DNA from 3 places in the Kitasatospora sp. NPDC101801 genome. Region 3 is predicted to be linked to each of the others. Evidence: riboswitches for the same ligand, from Rfam matches in the RefSeq annotation. Region 3 holds a riboswitch; each other region holds the start of a gene.
The links. Region 3 has a riboswitch for cobalamin ahead of ACIRPK_RS04665 (prenyltransferase/squalene oxidase repeat-containing protein). Riboswitches for the same ligand answer to the same signal wherever they lie in the genome.

Region 1 (4,403 bases), on a different contig from region 3:
AACCCGACGCGCTGCAGGCCGTCCTGACGACGCTTCGGGCGGTCACCCCGGGACGGCTGCACCTGGTGATCGGCTGCGGCGGGGACCGGGACACCGCCAAGCGGTCCGTGATGGGCGGGGTCGCCGCCCGGTTCGCCGACACCGCCGTGCTGACCACCGACAACCCCCGGTCCGAGGACCCGTTGGCGATCCTGGCCACCATGCGCGCCGGGGCCACCGCCGTGCCCGCAGCCGATCGGGGCGAGCTGCTGGTCGTCCCGGACCGGGCCGAGGCCATCGCCGCCGCCGTGGCCCGGGCGGTGGCCGGCGACACCGTGCTGATCGCCGGCAAGGGCCACGAGAGCGGCCAGCAGATCGGCGCCGTGAGCCTGCCCTTCGACGACCGGGCGGTGCTGCGCGCCGCGATCACGGCCGCCCGGTCCGCCGGTGAGCCCGACCGCAGCTAGGGCCGGTCACCCGGTCGCACCCCGGCCCGCCCCCGATTCCCCCGACCTCGGAGAACTCTTGCTGGTCTCACCCGCCCTTCCCCTCGCCATACCCGCACCCGGGACGGTCGTCGACGCGATCCGGATCGTGCGCGTCGACCTGTTCGTGGTCCGGCTGCCGCTGCTCCGCCCGTTCACCACCAGCAGTCACCGCAAGGACCACCTGGACCACATCCTGGCCCGGGTCACCGACCAGGACGGCGCCACCGGCTGGGGGGAGTGCGCCAGCCCGACCGACCCGTTCTACGGGCCGGAGAACCTCCGCAGCTGCTGGAACGCCCTGACCGACTACTTCGCCCCGGCCCTGCTGGGCGTCGCCTGGCAGCACCCCACTGACCTGCCGACGGCCTGGGGCCACATCCAGGGCAACCGGTTCGCCCGGGCGACGCTGGACATCGCCTGCTGGGACCTGTTCGCCCGCCGGCAGGACCGCTCGCTGGCCGACACCCTCGGTGGCACCGCGGCCGCCGTCCCGGTCGGGGTCAGCCTCGGCATCGAGCCCGGCGTCGAGGAGCTGCTCGCCCAGGTCGAGCGGTACGTGGCGCAGGGCTACCGGCGGGTCAAGCTCAAGATCGCCCCCGGCTGGGACACCGCCCCGGTGGCCGCCGTCCGCGAGCGCTTCCCGGACACCCCGCTCCAGGTGGACGCCAACGGCGCCTACCGGGACCACCCCTCGCACCACGCGGTGCTGCGGGAGCTGGACGGTCTCGGCCTGGCGATGATCGAGCAGCCCTTCCCCGCCGACGACCTGCTGGCGCACGCCCGCCTGCAGCGCGAACTGGCCACCCCGGTCTGCCTGGACGAGTCCGTCACCACCGTGCACACCGCCCGGACCGCGCTCGCCCTGGGGGCCGGACGGATCGTCAACATCAAGGTCTCCCGCCTCGGCGGTCTGACCGAGGCCCGCGCCGTCCACGACCTGTGCGAGCAGGCGGGCGTGCCGGTCTGGTGCGGCGGGATGCACGAGTTCGGCATCGGCCGGGCGGCGAACCTCGCCCTGGCCGCGCTGCCCGGCTTCACCTTGCCCGGTGACCTCTCCGGCTCCGACCGGTACTTCCGCACGGACGTGGTGCAGCCGCCGATCCGCGCCCAGGACGGAACGGTGGCCGTGCCGACCGGCCCCGGCCTCGGCGTCGAGATCGACCAGGATGCGCTGCGCGGTCACCTGCTGCGCAGCACCGTACTGACCTGAGTGCGGTGGGGCGATCACTCGCTGTCCGACACCCACGTCCTCCGGTCCGCGTACTCCGCCACGACGGCACCGGGGCAGGCCCGGCGCAGTTCCGCCGCCAGCAGGCCCGGGTCGTGCTCCGGATGGTCGAACGCGGCCCGGGTGCGGTGGACCTTGCCGCCCACCTGCAGTTCGAGCACCCGCTGGCCGCCGTCGGGATTGTCCATGGACCGGTGCCCGGTACGGATCAGCTGTAGCCGGCCGACCGAGTCGAGGGGGTGGCTGCTCTCCCGGCCGTCGACCCGCACCAGCACGAGCACCGGCGGGGGCCCCGGCCGGATCTCGGCCCACTCGACGGCCCTCCGCTCGCGCAGCCAAGGCGGCACCAGCAGCACGCCCCAGAACGTCGCGAGGATCCCGCCCAGCACCAGGGCCGCCCAGGGCGCGGCGACCGCCACCGCCCCGACGGTCAGCACGTGTCCCACGGTGACGACTACGTAGTCGCCCCGGTCGGACTGCCCCTCGTACTTGCTTCGGTAGGTCTCCCAGCGGAAGACGCCGCCGTCCTCGGCTTCGCTCATGGTGCCCAGCATGGCGATCCGTGCACGCTGCCGGAAGGGGTGCCGAGGAGGCAGTCGCCGCCGGACGGTGTGCCGATGACGGACCGTCAGCGCTAGCCGGACGGGTCGGCGGGCAGGTCCGGGTCCTGGACCTCGACCAGGCAGCGCCAGGCGTCGGGCCGGCTGCCGTCCAGGTCGTAGAAGGAGGAGACCCGGTAGCGGGTGCGCCCGCTCGACCGGGTCGGCGGGAGCGCGCGGGTGTGCCGGGCACCACAGCTGTTGGACCCTTACCGGGGCGGGCGGTGTTGTTATGCTGCGAGAGCGTCCCGAGGGGAAAGTCCGGTGGAAGTCCGGCGCTGACCCGCAACGGTGGACGGGCCCCTGAGGGTCCGTGAGCCCGATCGCCCTCGGCGGCGCTGACCTCCCGACAACTCGCCGCGGACTGCGAGGGGATGCGGCACGGCACGCCCGCTCGGACCCGAGGTCCGCGCCGACCGGGCGGCCCCGGCGCGTCGTCCCGTACGCCCGCGGCCCGACCGAAGGCAGCCGTGAGCACCGCCGTAGCCGCACCGACGCCGAAGGCCGCCGCCCACCCGCCCGCCCGGACCCCGGTGCTGGCCGCCGGGCTGGCCGTCGCCCTGCTGGTCTCGCTGGTCTGCGGCGTCGCGCTGGGCTCGTCCGGGATCGGCTGGGGAGCGGTGGTGGAGTACCTGCGGGCCGGTCTGACGGGTGGTCGGATCAGCGCCGACCAACTGGCCGGCTACACCATCGTGTGGGAGATCCGGCTGCCCAGGACGGTGCTGGCGGCCGTGGTCGGGGCCGGGCTGTCGGTGACCGGCGTCGCCGTCCAGGCCATGGTGCGGAACGCGCTCGCCGACCCGTTCGTGCTCGGGATCTCCTCCGGTGCGGCCGTCGGCGCCAACGCCGTCCTGCTGCTCGGCGCGTTCGCCTCGCTCGGCGTCTGGGCGCTCTCCGCCTCCGCGTTCGCCTCCGCGCTGGCCGCCATGGTGCTGGTCTACGCGGTGGCCAGGACCGCCGAGGGCCTCACCCCGCTGCGCCTGGTGCTCACCGGCACCGCGCTCGCGTACGGGTTCTCCGCCGTCACCTCGCTGATGGTGTTCTCCGCCGAACGCGGCGAGGCGGCCCGGACGGCGATGATGTGGCTGCTCGGCAGCCTGGGCGGCGCCACCTGGGCCGCCGTCCCGATCGCGGCCGGCACCGTGCTGGCCGGTTTCGGCTACCTGCGGTACTCGGCCGGGCAGTTGGACGTGCTGGCGATGGGCGACGAGACCGCCGCCGCGCTCGGCGTGGACGCCGCCCGGCTGCGCCGGGCGCTGTTCGTGGTCACCGCCGCCGTCACCGGCACGGTGGTCGCGGTCAGCGGAGCGATCGGCTTCGTCGGGCTGATGGTCCCGCACCTGGCCCGGATGCTGGTCGGGGCCGACCACCGGCGGGTGCTGACGGTGGCTCCGCTGCTCGGCGCGGTGCTGCTGGTCTGGGTGGACATCGTCTCCCGGCTGCTGCTGGCCCCGGCCGAACTGCCGGTCGGGGTGGTCACCGCCGTGCTCGGGGTGCCGTGCTTCCTGCTGCTGATGCGGCGGCGCAGCTACAGCTTCGGCGGCCGCTGATGGCCGCCCGGGGGAGGGGACGCTGATGCGGGTCGACATCGAGGAGGTCTCGGTCGAGCTGGCCGGGACCAGGCTGGTGCACGAGGTCACCGTACGGGCCGCGAGCGGGCAGGTGCTCGGCCTGGTCGGGCCGAACGGCAGCGGGAAGTCCACCCTGCTGCGGTGCGTCTACCGGGCGCTGCGCCCGGTGGCCGGCACCGTCCGGCTGGACGGCGACGACCTGCACGGCCTGACGCCCCGGGAGGGCGCGCTCCGGGTCGGCGCGCTGCCGCAGGAGACGGTGGCGGAGTTCGACTTCACCGTCGCCGAGGTGGTCGGGATGGGCCGGCTGCCGCACCGGCGCGGCTTCGGCGGGCCGGGCCCGGACGAGGCGGTGGGCTGCGCGCGGGCGCTGGCCGAGGTCGGCGCGGAGCACCTGGCCGGGCGGGGCTTCCTGAGCCTCTCGGGCGGCGAGAAGCAGCGGGTGCTGATCGCCCGGGCGCTGGTCCAGCAGCCGGCGGTGCTGGTGCTGGACGAACCCACCAACCACCTGGACATCGCGCACCAGTTGGAGGTGCTC
Region 2 (4,403 bases), on a different contig from region 3:
GTCTCGGCGATGGTGGCGCGCAGCGCGTCCCAGCGCTCGGTCCACTGCGGGGCCGTCTCGAAGTGGTCGATGTGCAGCTGGCCCCGGGCGGCGCGGGTCTCCGCGTACGCCTCGTGCCGGCCGAGCTGCACGGCCAGCTCGCTGGAGCGCTCGTAGGCGACCAGCATGATCCGCTCGGCGATCAGGGTGGAGAGCTGCTTGGCCTCGGCCGAGTCGAAGTCCAGCCGGAGCTGGAAGAAGACGTCCTGCAGGCCCATCACGCCCAGGCCGACCGGGCGCCAGCGGGAGTTGGAGGTGCCGGCCTCGGTGGTCGGGTAGAAGTTGATGTCGATGACCCGGTCCAGGAAGGTCACGGCGGTGCGCACGGTGGCGTCCAGCCGGTCCCAGTCCATCGCGTTCAGCAGGTCGGCCGCGGAGGCGCCGATCGCCACGTGGGCACCGAGGTTGACCGAGCCGAGGTTGCAGACCGCGGTCTCGGAGTCGTCGGTGACCTCGATGATCTCGGTGCAGAGGTTGGAGGAGTGCACGGTGCGGCCGGGCACGGCGGTCTGGTTGGCGGCGCGGTTGGAGGCGTCCTTGAAGGTCATCCAGCCGTTGCCGGTGGTGGCCAGGGTGCGCATCATCCGGGCGTACAGGGTCTGCGCCGGGATGGTGCGGATCGCCTTGCCCTCGGCCTCGGCCTTCAGGTACGCGGCGTCGAAGTCGGCGCCCCAGAGGTCGACCAGCTCGGGCACGTCGACCGGGGAGAACAGCGACCAGTCGGCGTTGGCGTTCACCCGGCGCATGAACTCGTCCGGGATCCAGTGCGCCAGGTTCAGGTTGTGGGTCCGGCGGGCCTCCTCGCCGGTGTTGTCGCGGAGCTCCAGGAACTCCTCGATGTCGGCGTGCCAGGTCTCCAGGTACACGCAGGCGGCGCCCTTGCGGCGGCCGCCCTGGTTCACCGCGGCGACCGAGGAGTCCAGGGTGCGCAGGAACGGGACGATGCCGTTGGACTGGCCGTTGGTGCCACGGATCAGGCTGCCGCGCGAACGGATCCGGCTGTAGGAGAGGCCGATGCCGCCGGCGTGCTTGGAGAGCCGGGCGATCTGCGCGTAGCGGCTGTAGATCGAGTCCAGGTTGTCCAGCGGCGAGTCCAGCAGGTAGCAGGAGGACATCTGCGGGTGCTTGGTGCCGGAGTTGAAGAGGGTCGGCGAGGAGGTCAGGTACTCCAGCCGGCTCATCAGGGTGTAGAGCTCGGCCACCTCGGCCACCGACTGCTCGGTGTCGCCGACCGCGAGACCGGCGGCGACCCGGAGCAGGAAGTGCTGCGGGGTCTCGATCACCTTGCGGGTGATCGGGTGGCGCAGCAGGTACCGGGACTGCACGGTGCGCAGGCCGAAGTACTCGAAGCGGTCGTCACCGCGCTGGTCGATCAGCGCGTCGAAGGCGTCGGCGTGCTTGGCCACCAGGGCGGCCGTGACGTCGCCGATCAGGCCCTCGGTGTGGCCGACCACGATCGAGGCGGAGAAGGAGAGCGCGCCCTGGCCGATCGCCTCGTCCTGGATCTCCAGCGCGAGCAGGCGGGCGGCGAGCTTCGAGTACTGCGGGTCCTCGGCGATCATCGAGGCGGCAGCCTCCACGGCCAGTCCGCGCAGCTCGGCGAAGTCCGAGTTGGCGTTCCGGCCGCGCAGCGCAGCGGCCGCGACGTGGCCGGGGTCCACCTGGGGCAGGTCGATGCTGCGGTCGGTGAGCAGCCGAAGCAGCGCAGCACCTGGATCGGTCTGGGCGGAGTCGGCAGAACCCTGGGAGGGCAGGGCAACTGAGGCAGCGATGGTCAAGGCGCTTCTCTCCTGGCGGCGGCGGTCGGCGAGGGGCACCGGACCCGTCAGGGCGCAGGGGAAGGCAGCGCGGAACACCTCACGGCGCGCGCGAACCACCCCCCGGCCCACCCGCGAGGCCCGGACGATACTGCTGTGCTGCATGGCGACTGCGGGGAAGCCCTGTGGCACACGGTCGGCAGGTCATCGGACTTGCGGGAACCTGCTGGAGGAGCCCGCTCACCGCTGCGGGGCAGTCCCGGAATCACACCGGGTTCCCCTGCGTCGACAGCGAAAGCGAGCATACATGTAGTGGCACCCTGCCGACGTGACCCCACATCTTGTGCGCGCAGTGTGTCGGGCTGACTCCGGCTCTGTTTCGGGAACGCTGCCGGGAGCGCGGTCGGCGCACACCGCCGGGGCACGAAACAGTCACCGAACGACCCTGCGTCGGCGGTTTGGTTTACTATCTCGCCTCATGAGCGAGGGAACGGGTACGCCGGCCGACCAGCAGCCCGAACAGCCGATACCCGGCCAGGGTCCGATTCCGGGTCAGCCGGTTCCGCAGCCGCCGTACCCCCAGCCGGGGCCCGGCCTGCCGGACGGCTCGTACCTGCCCCAGCAGGCGCCGTGGCCGCAGCAGTACGCCGCGCCGGCCGAGCCCGACTGGGTCGGTCTGGCGGACCGTCACGAGCGGGAGTCCCGCAGCAGGCGCCGCCGGCTCGTGATCGGCGGTGTCCTCGCCGTCCTGGTGGTCGGCGCGCTGACCGTCACCGGCGTGGTGATCGCCGGCAAGCGCGACAAGACCGAGGCCGATCCGACGCCCGTGCCGTCCCCGCCGGCCAGCTCCCCCGCGAAGCCGACCGCCTCGCCGAAGCCCGCCGAGCTGCTGGCCAGTGCGGCCACCGACAAGGGCCCGACCGACGCCGCCGCGCTCTTCCCGGCCCAGACCAGGACGGTCGACGGCCGGGCGTGGACGCGGCTGGTCACCGATGACGACCCCGCCTGCGGCACGACCACCGGCGGCCTCGGCAAGGTCCTGGTCGCCTCCTCCTGCCGGAGCCTGGTGCGCGCCAGCTACGTCTCCGAAGGCAGCGTGGTGACGGTCGGCATCGCGGTGTTCGACAAGAAGGAGAGCGCCGACGCCGTGCTGGCCAAGCACGCCGGGGCGATCCAGGGGCTGGCCGAGAAGAACGCCAACTTCTGCACCTCGGGCGGCTGCCCGGAGACCCACGCCACGCTCGGCCGGTACGCGTACTACACGGTGTCCGGCTCGCTCAAGCCCGAGGTCAAGGACGACCCGGTCTCGGCGGCCGCCGCCAAGTCCTTCGCGGACCTCACCAAGCAGACCCTGACCGACCGGGTGGTCAAGAAGAGCACGCCGACCCCGGCCGGCTGACGCCCGCCGGTCCGGCCGAGGGCCGGACGACCCGTCAGAGGTCCATGCCGTAGGTCAGCAGCAGGACGCCCGGGCGGACCTCCCAGTCGCGTTCGGGGGTCCGCCGGAAGCCCAGGCGCTCGTAGAGCCGGTGGGCCGAGGTCATCGACGGGCGGGTGGAGAAGGCCATCGCGGTCAGGCCGAGCTCCCGGCTGCGCGCGATCGAGGCGCGGACCAGGGCCTCGCCCGCGCCCCGGCCGCGGGCCGCGCCGCTGACCGCCAGCATCCGGATCTCGCCTTCGTGCGGTTCGGCTATGTCGGCGAAGTCGGTGCCGCCGACCGCGAAGGTCACGCAGCCGAGTACTCGTCCGTCCGCCGGATCGACCGCGACGAGGAGTTCCGCCTGCTCGAACCGGGGGCGGGCGTCGAGAAGTTTGGCGGCGTAAGGGCCGTCGGCCGGGCTGTGGCCGTCACCGACGAAGGCTTCGTGGGTGACGGCTCCGACTGCTTCGAGATCGCCTTCGACGGCGCGGCGGATGACGAGGTCCATGCCGCCAGTGTGCCCGAACGCGGGTCGGAGGCGGCGGGGAGGGTGCCGAGCAACCGGTCGCCGGGGGCGGGGTCGCGCGGATAGCCGCCGGGGCGCTGCCAGTTGTCGCGTCCGTGCCGGGAGGTGCGTTCGACGTCCCGGCCGACCAGCACGCCCAGCAGGGCGAACGAGCCGACGATGCCGATCAGGGCCAGTGTGCTTGCGAGGGTGGAGGAGGTCATGTCCCCACTCTCCTCGGGGCTCGGCGGCCGGACGAGTGGCAGAAAAGCCCTGTTGCGTCGATATCCTGCCATCGGGCATCCTGGGGGCATGCTGCAGAACGTCGTGACCGTGGTACTGGAAGAGGTCCACCCCTTCGAACTCGGCCTGGCCTGCGAGGTGTTCGGCCTCGACCGGAGCGACAACGGCCTGCCGGTGTACGACTTCGCGGTGGCCTCCGACCGGCCCGGGAAGCTGCGCACCCACGCGGGCTACAGCATCGACGTCGAGCACGGCGCCGAGCGGCTGGCCCAGGCGGACCTGGTGATCGCCGCCGCCACCACGATCCGGGACGAGTACCCGGCGCCGCTGATCGAGGGGCTGCGGGCGGCGGCGGAGCGCGGCGCCCGGGTGCTGTCGATCTGCAGCGGCGCCTTCCTGCTGGGCGCCGCCGGCCTGTTGGACGGCCGCCGCTCGACCA
Region 3 (4,403 bases):
GGCCGAACCGGCGGACCGCCTCGGCCACCGGGCCCTCGCCGCGCTGCGGCTTGCCGACCACCACCAGGTGCGCGTCCCGCTCGGTGCGCAGCTTGGCCAGCGCCTCGACCAGGTACACCAGGCCCTTCAGCGGGACGTCCGCGCTGGAGGTGGTGACGATCCGTCCGGGCACCCGGGCGATCGCGTCCGAGGGCGACCAGAGCCGGGTGTCGGCGCCGATCGGGACCACCGCGATGTTGCCGGGCGGGGTGCCGAGCTGCTCGGCGATCTCGGCCTTCGAGCTGCCGGAGACGGTGATCACGTGCTCCAGCCGGGCGGCCACCCGGCGCTGCATCCGGGTGAAGGCGTACCAGCGGCGCAGCGACAGCCGCTTCAGCCGGGTCGGCGCGGCGGCCAGCTCCAGCCGGCGGTCCACGGTGATCGGGTGGTGCACGGTGGTGACCAGCGGGAAGCCGTGCCTGGCCAGCCCGAGCAGGCCGTAGCCGAGGGTCTGGTTGTCGTGCACCACGTCGTAGCGGCCCTTGTGCGCGGCCAGGTACTGCCGGGCCCGGAGCGAGAAGGTGAGCGGCTCGGGGAAGCCGCCGGTCCGCATCCCGGCCACCTCCAGCAGGTCGACCAGGCCCCGGTACTCGGTCAGCGCGGGGGTGCGGAACGGGTCGTCGGCGCGGTACAGGTCCAGGCTGGGCAGCTCCACCAGCCGGACGCTGCCGGACCCCTCGACCGGGTCGAGCACCGGGAAGGGCTGGGCCCCGACCACGTCCACGTGGTGCCCGAGCCTGGCCAGCTCGCGGGACAGGTGCCGGACGTAGACGCCCTGGCCGCCGCAGTACGGGTCGCCCCGGTAGGACAGCAGGGCGATCCGCAGCGGTCGCGGCGGCAGCGCGGTCATCCGGGGCTCCTGTCCCCTACTCCCCGGCCTGCGCGGCGGCGGGAAAGTAGATCACGTTTCATGATGGTGGAGCTCGTCATTGGGCTGATCGAACAATGAGAGACCCTGACGATACCGGCCCGCACCCGAGGGCGGCAGATCGCCCCCGCAGAGTGCTACTCACGAGTACGCCGGTACCGGAGGGCTCCATTCTGACCCGTCCGCGGAGCCCGCCCACCCGGCGTTCACTGTGACATAACTCTCGGAGCACCCTCTCGCTGACGTGTCCTCATTTCCCACCCCGTGGTTGAATCGCCTCGATCCGGTCACCCACGCGCGCGCTCAGGGAGCCCCCTTGACCACCACCGCCGCCCTCGGAACCGGGCTCACCCCCCGGCAGGCCGAACGCCGCCGCCGGATCCTGCGGGCCGCCACCGCGCTGGCCGCCCGGGGCGGTTACGAGGCGGTCCAGATGCGCGAGGTGGCGGAGACCGCCGAGGTCGCGCTCGGCACCCTCTACCGCTACTTCCCGTCCAAGGTGCACCTGTTGGTGGCGGTGATGCAGGAGCAGCTCCAGCACCTGCACGAGCAGGTCCGCCGCCACCCGCCGACCGGCGAGGACCCGGCCGGCCGGGTGGCCGAGACGCTCACCCAGGCGTTCCACGCGCTCCAGCGCGAACCCCGCCTCGCCGAGGCGATGGTCCGCGCGCTGTCCTTCGCCGACCGCTCGGTCGGTGCCGAGGTGGACGCCGTCTCGGCCGTCACCTCGGCCATCGTGCTGGACGCCGCGCAGCTCGGCCCCACCCCGTCGCCGGCCCAGCAGGCCGCGCTGCGGGTGATCGCGCACACCTGGCACGCCACCCTGCTGGCCTGGCTCTCCGGCCGCGCCTCGCTCGCCGAGGTCCGCGGTGACCTGCACACCGCCGCCCGGCTGCTGGTGCTCTGACGCCCGGCCGGTACCGGAGCGCGTCCGTCCCGTTCCGGCCGGAAGAACTGGTACCGGTTCCGGTCCCCGGAGCCCCCGGACCGTGTCCGGCCGGGGGGAGTCCGGTCGGACGGTTAGAGTCTTGGACGCAGGATCAACAACTTCATCCGCTCCTCGTGCGGGGGAAGCCGGTGCGACTCCGGCGCTGACCACGCAACCGTCACAGTCGGGATGCCCGCCGGGGAGCGAGCGGCAGTGCCGGGCACCCGGCTCCGTCGAGGTCTACGGGCGGCCCGCCTCGGGCCGCTGCTCCGCTCACCGAAAGGCACGTCGACCCTCATGCTCACCACCGCCCGCACGGGCGCAGCCGCGCTGGCCGCCGCCCTGCTGACCGGCGCCGCCGCCGTCCCCGCCTTCGCGGACACCCCCACCCCCACGCCCGCCGCCGCCCCGGCCGCGCTCTACGGCAAGGGTGACCCGACGTACGACGGCGTCTTTCGGCAGTCGCTGGCCCTCACCGCGCTCGGCTCGGTCAAGGTCGTCCCGTCCGACGCGGCCGTGGTCTGGCTGACGGGTCAGCAGTGCGCGGACGGCGGCTGGGCGCCGTTCCGGTCCGACCCCTCGGTGGCCTGCGACCCCAAGGCCGAGGACAGCAACGCCACCGCGATGGCGATCCAGGCGCTCCAGCAGCTCGGCGGGCACCGGGACGAGGTGACCCGCGGCTCCGACTGGCTGAAGGCCGTGCAGAACGCGGACGGCAGCTGGCCGCTCAACCCCGGCACCCCGGGCGACGCCAACTCCACCGGGCTCGCCGTCAACGCGCTGCTGGCCGCCAACATCGACCCGGCCGCGGTGACCAGGAACGGCAAGAACGCCTACGACGGCCTGGCGCTGTTCCAGCTCGGCTGCGCCGCACCCGCCGAGCAGCGCGGGGCGTTCGCCTACCAGCCGTCCCCGGACGGCTCGCTCAAGGCCAACGACCTGGCCGGCTCGCAGGCGCTGCTGGCCGCGGCCGGCGGCAAGCTGCCGGTCACCAACACCAACCGGGTGGACACCCCGCCCAAGCCGCTGGACTGCGCCACCGCCACGGTCACCGTGCCGCACGCGGACTCCGCCGAGGCGGCGGGCTCGTACCTGGCCGCCCAGCTGGATGCGAACGGGCAGCACCTGATGCAGACCATGCCCGGCGCCGCCGCGACCCCCGACTACACCGCGACCGCCTGGACCGTGCTCGGCCTGGTCCAGTCCGGGCGCCCGGCCACGGCCGCGCCCGCCGCCGAATGGCTGGCCGGCAACGGCCACGACTGGGCCGCCAAGGGCAAGTCCGGCACCGACGCCTCGGCCGCCGCGCTGATGCTGCTGACCGCCGAGGCCGTCCAGCTCGACCCGTACCACTTCGGCGGCACCAACACGGTCCAGCTGCTGATCGACGCGGGCCCGGCGCCGAAGTCCGTCCCGGCCGCCGCGGCCGCGACCGACGCCCGGAACGACAGCGGGGCCACCCGGGCGGACGACGACAACGGCATCTCGCCGGTCTGGCTGGTCGGCATCGGCCTGCTGGTCGGCATCGGCGGCGGCCTGCTGCTCAGCCTCCGGCGCAAGCGCGCGGGCCGGCCCGCCGGTGGCCCGAACAAGACCGACGGCGGCAAGTCCGAGGGCGACGAGCAGAAGTGACCCTCCCGCTCCCCCGGGCGGCGGTGGCCCCGGCCGTCGCCGCCGTGCTGGCCCTGCTGCTCCCGTTCCTGCTCGCCGCACCCGCGCAGGCCACCGGCTACCGCTACTGGTCGTTCTGGAAGTGGTCCGAGAGCGCCTGGGCCTACCAGCAGCAGGGCCCGGTGGTGTACGTGCCGCCGGACGGCGCGGTGGACGGCTGGCGGTTCGCGGTCAGCCCCGACGGTGGGCAGGGCGCCGCCCGGCCGACCGCGGCGGGCGACTTCGGCGCGGTCTGCGCGGACGTGCCGGCCCAGGCCGGGAAGAAGCGGATCGCCGTGGTGCTGGACTTCGGCACCGCCGCCGACGCACCGGCCGGTGAGGCCCCGCCGGCCGCCCGGACGACCTGCGCGGCGGTCCCCACCGCCGCCAGCTCCGCCGAGGTGCTGGCCGCCGTCGCCCCGCCGCTGCGCTACGACTCCGGCGGCATCCTGTGCGCGATCGCCGGCTACCCGCGCGCCGGCTGCGGCGACACCGTCGGGGCCGGGGCCGACTCCGGTGCCAAGGGCGGGAGTCCGGGCCCGTCGGTCGGCCTGCTGGCAGGCGGTGCGGTGATCGTGGTCCTCGCCGCCGGCGCGGTCTGGCAGGCTCGGCGCCGTCGCGACTCCTGAGGTGTCACCCGTGCCCACCACCGGCCGGCTGCGGCCCGCCCGCCCCGTCCGCTCGACCCGCTCCGCGATCGGCCCGCGCCACCTGCACCCCGGTGCCTGGTGGCTCTGGGCGATCGGGCTCGGCGCGGCGGCCTCCCGCACCACCAACCCGCTGCTGCTCCTGCTGATCGTGGCGGTCTCCGGCTACGTGGTCGCGGCCCGCCGCAGCACCGAGCCCTGGGCCCGCTCGTACGCCGCCTTCGTCCGGCTGGCGCTGGTGGTGCTCGGCGTCCGGCTGCTCTTCACGGTC

Region 1: another riboswitch for cobalamin. It lies ahead of ACIRPK_RS09850 (FecCD family ABC transporter permease); the one in region 3 lies ahead of ACIRPK_RS04665 (prenyltransferase/squalene oxidase repeat-containing protein).
Region 2: another riboswitch for cobalamin. It lies ahead of ACIRPK_RS08375 (ribonucleoside-diphosphate reductase subunit alpha); the one in region 3 lies ahead of ACIRPK_RS04665 (prenyltransferase/squalene oxidase repeat-containing protein).

The regions. Positions count from the first base shown of each region.
Region 1 is NZ_JBIWML010000005.1:138,232-142,634, reverse strand. It holds gene ACIRPK_RS09870 (UDP-N-acetylmuramoyl-L-alanyl-D-glutamate--2,6-diaminopimelate ligase) at 1-446, shown strand, start outside; gene menC (o-succinylbenzoate synthase) at 505-1,677, shown strand; gene ACIRPK_RS09860 (hypothetical protein) at 1,692-2,237, opposite strand; partial or broken gene ACIRPK_RS09855 (short-chain dehydrogenase) at 2,330-2,428, opposite strand; cobalamin riboswitch at 2,519-2,640, shown strand; gene ACIRPK_RS09850 (FecCD family ABC transporter permease) at 2,765-3,844, shown strand; gene ACIRPK_RS09845 (ABC transporter ATP-binding protein) at 3,870-4,403, shown strand, end outside.
Region 2 is NZ_JBIWML010000004.1:133,586-137,988, forward strand. It holds gene ACIRPK_RS08375 (ribonucleoside-diphosphate reductase subunit alpha) at 1-1,817, opposite strand, end outside; cobalamin riboswitch at 1,977-2,118, opposite strand; gene ACIRPK_RS08380 (hypothetical protein) at 2,275-3,195, shown strand; gene ACIRPK_RS08385 (GNAT family N-acetyltransferase) at 3,230-3,724, opposite strand; gene ACIRPK_RS08390 (helix-turn-helix domain-containing protein) at 4,034-4,403, shown strand, end outside.
Region 3 is NZ_JBIWML010000002.1:88,838-93,240, forward strand. It holds gene ACIRPK_RS04655 (glycosyltransferase family 4 protein) at 1-889, opposite strand, end outside; gene ACIRPK_RS04660 (TetR family transcriptional regulator) at 1,224-1,814, shown strand; cobalamin riboswitch at 1,920-2,051, shown strand; gene ACIRPK_RS04665 (prenyltransferase/squalene oxidase repeat-containing protein) at 2,133-3,467, shown strand; gene ACIRPK_RS04670 (SCO2322 family protein) at 3,464-4,114, shown strand; gene ACIRPK_RS04675 (energy-coupling factor transporter transmembrane component T) at 4,116-4,403, shown strand, end outside.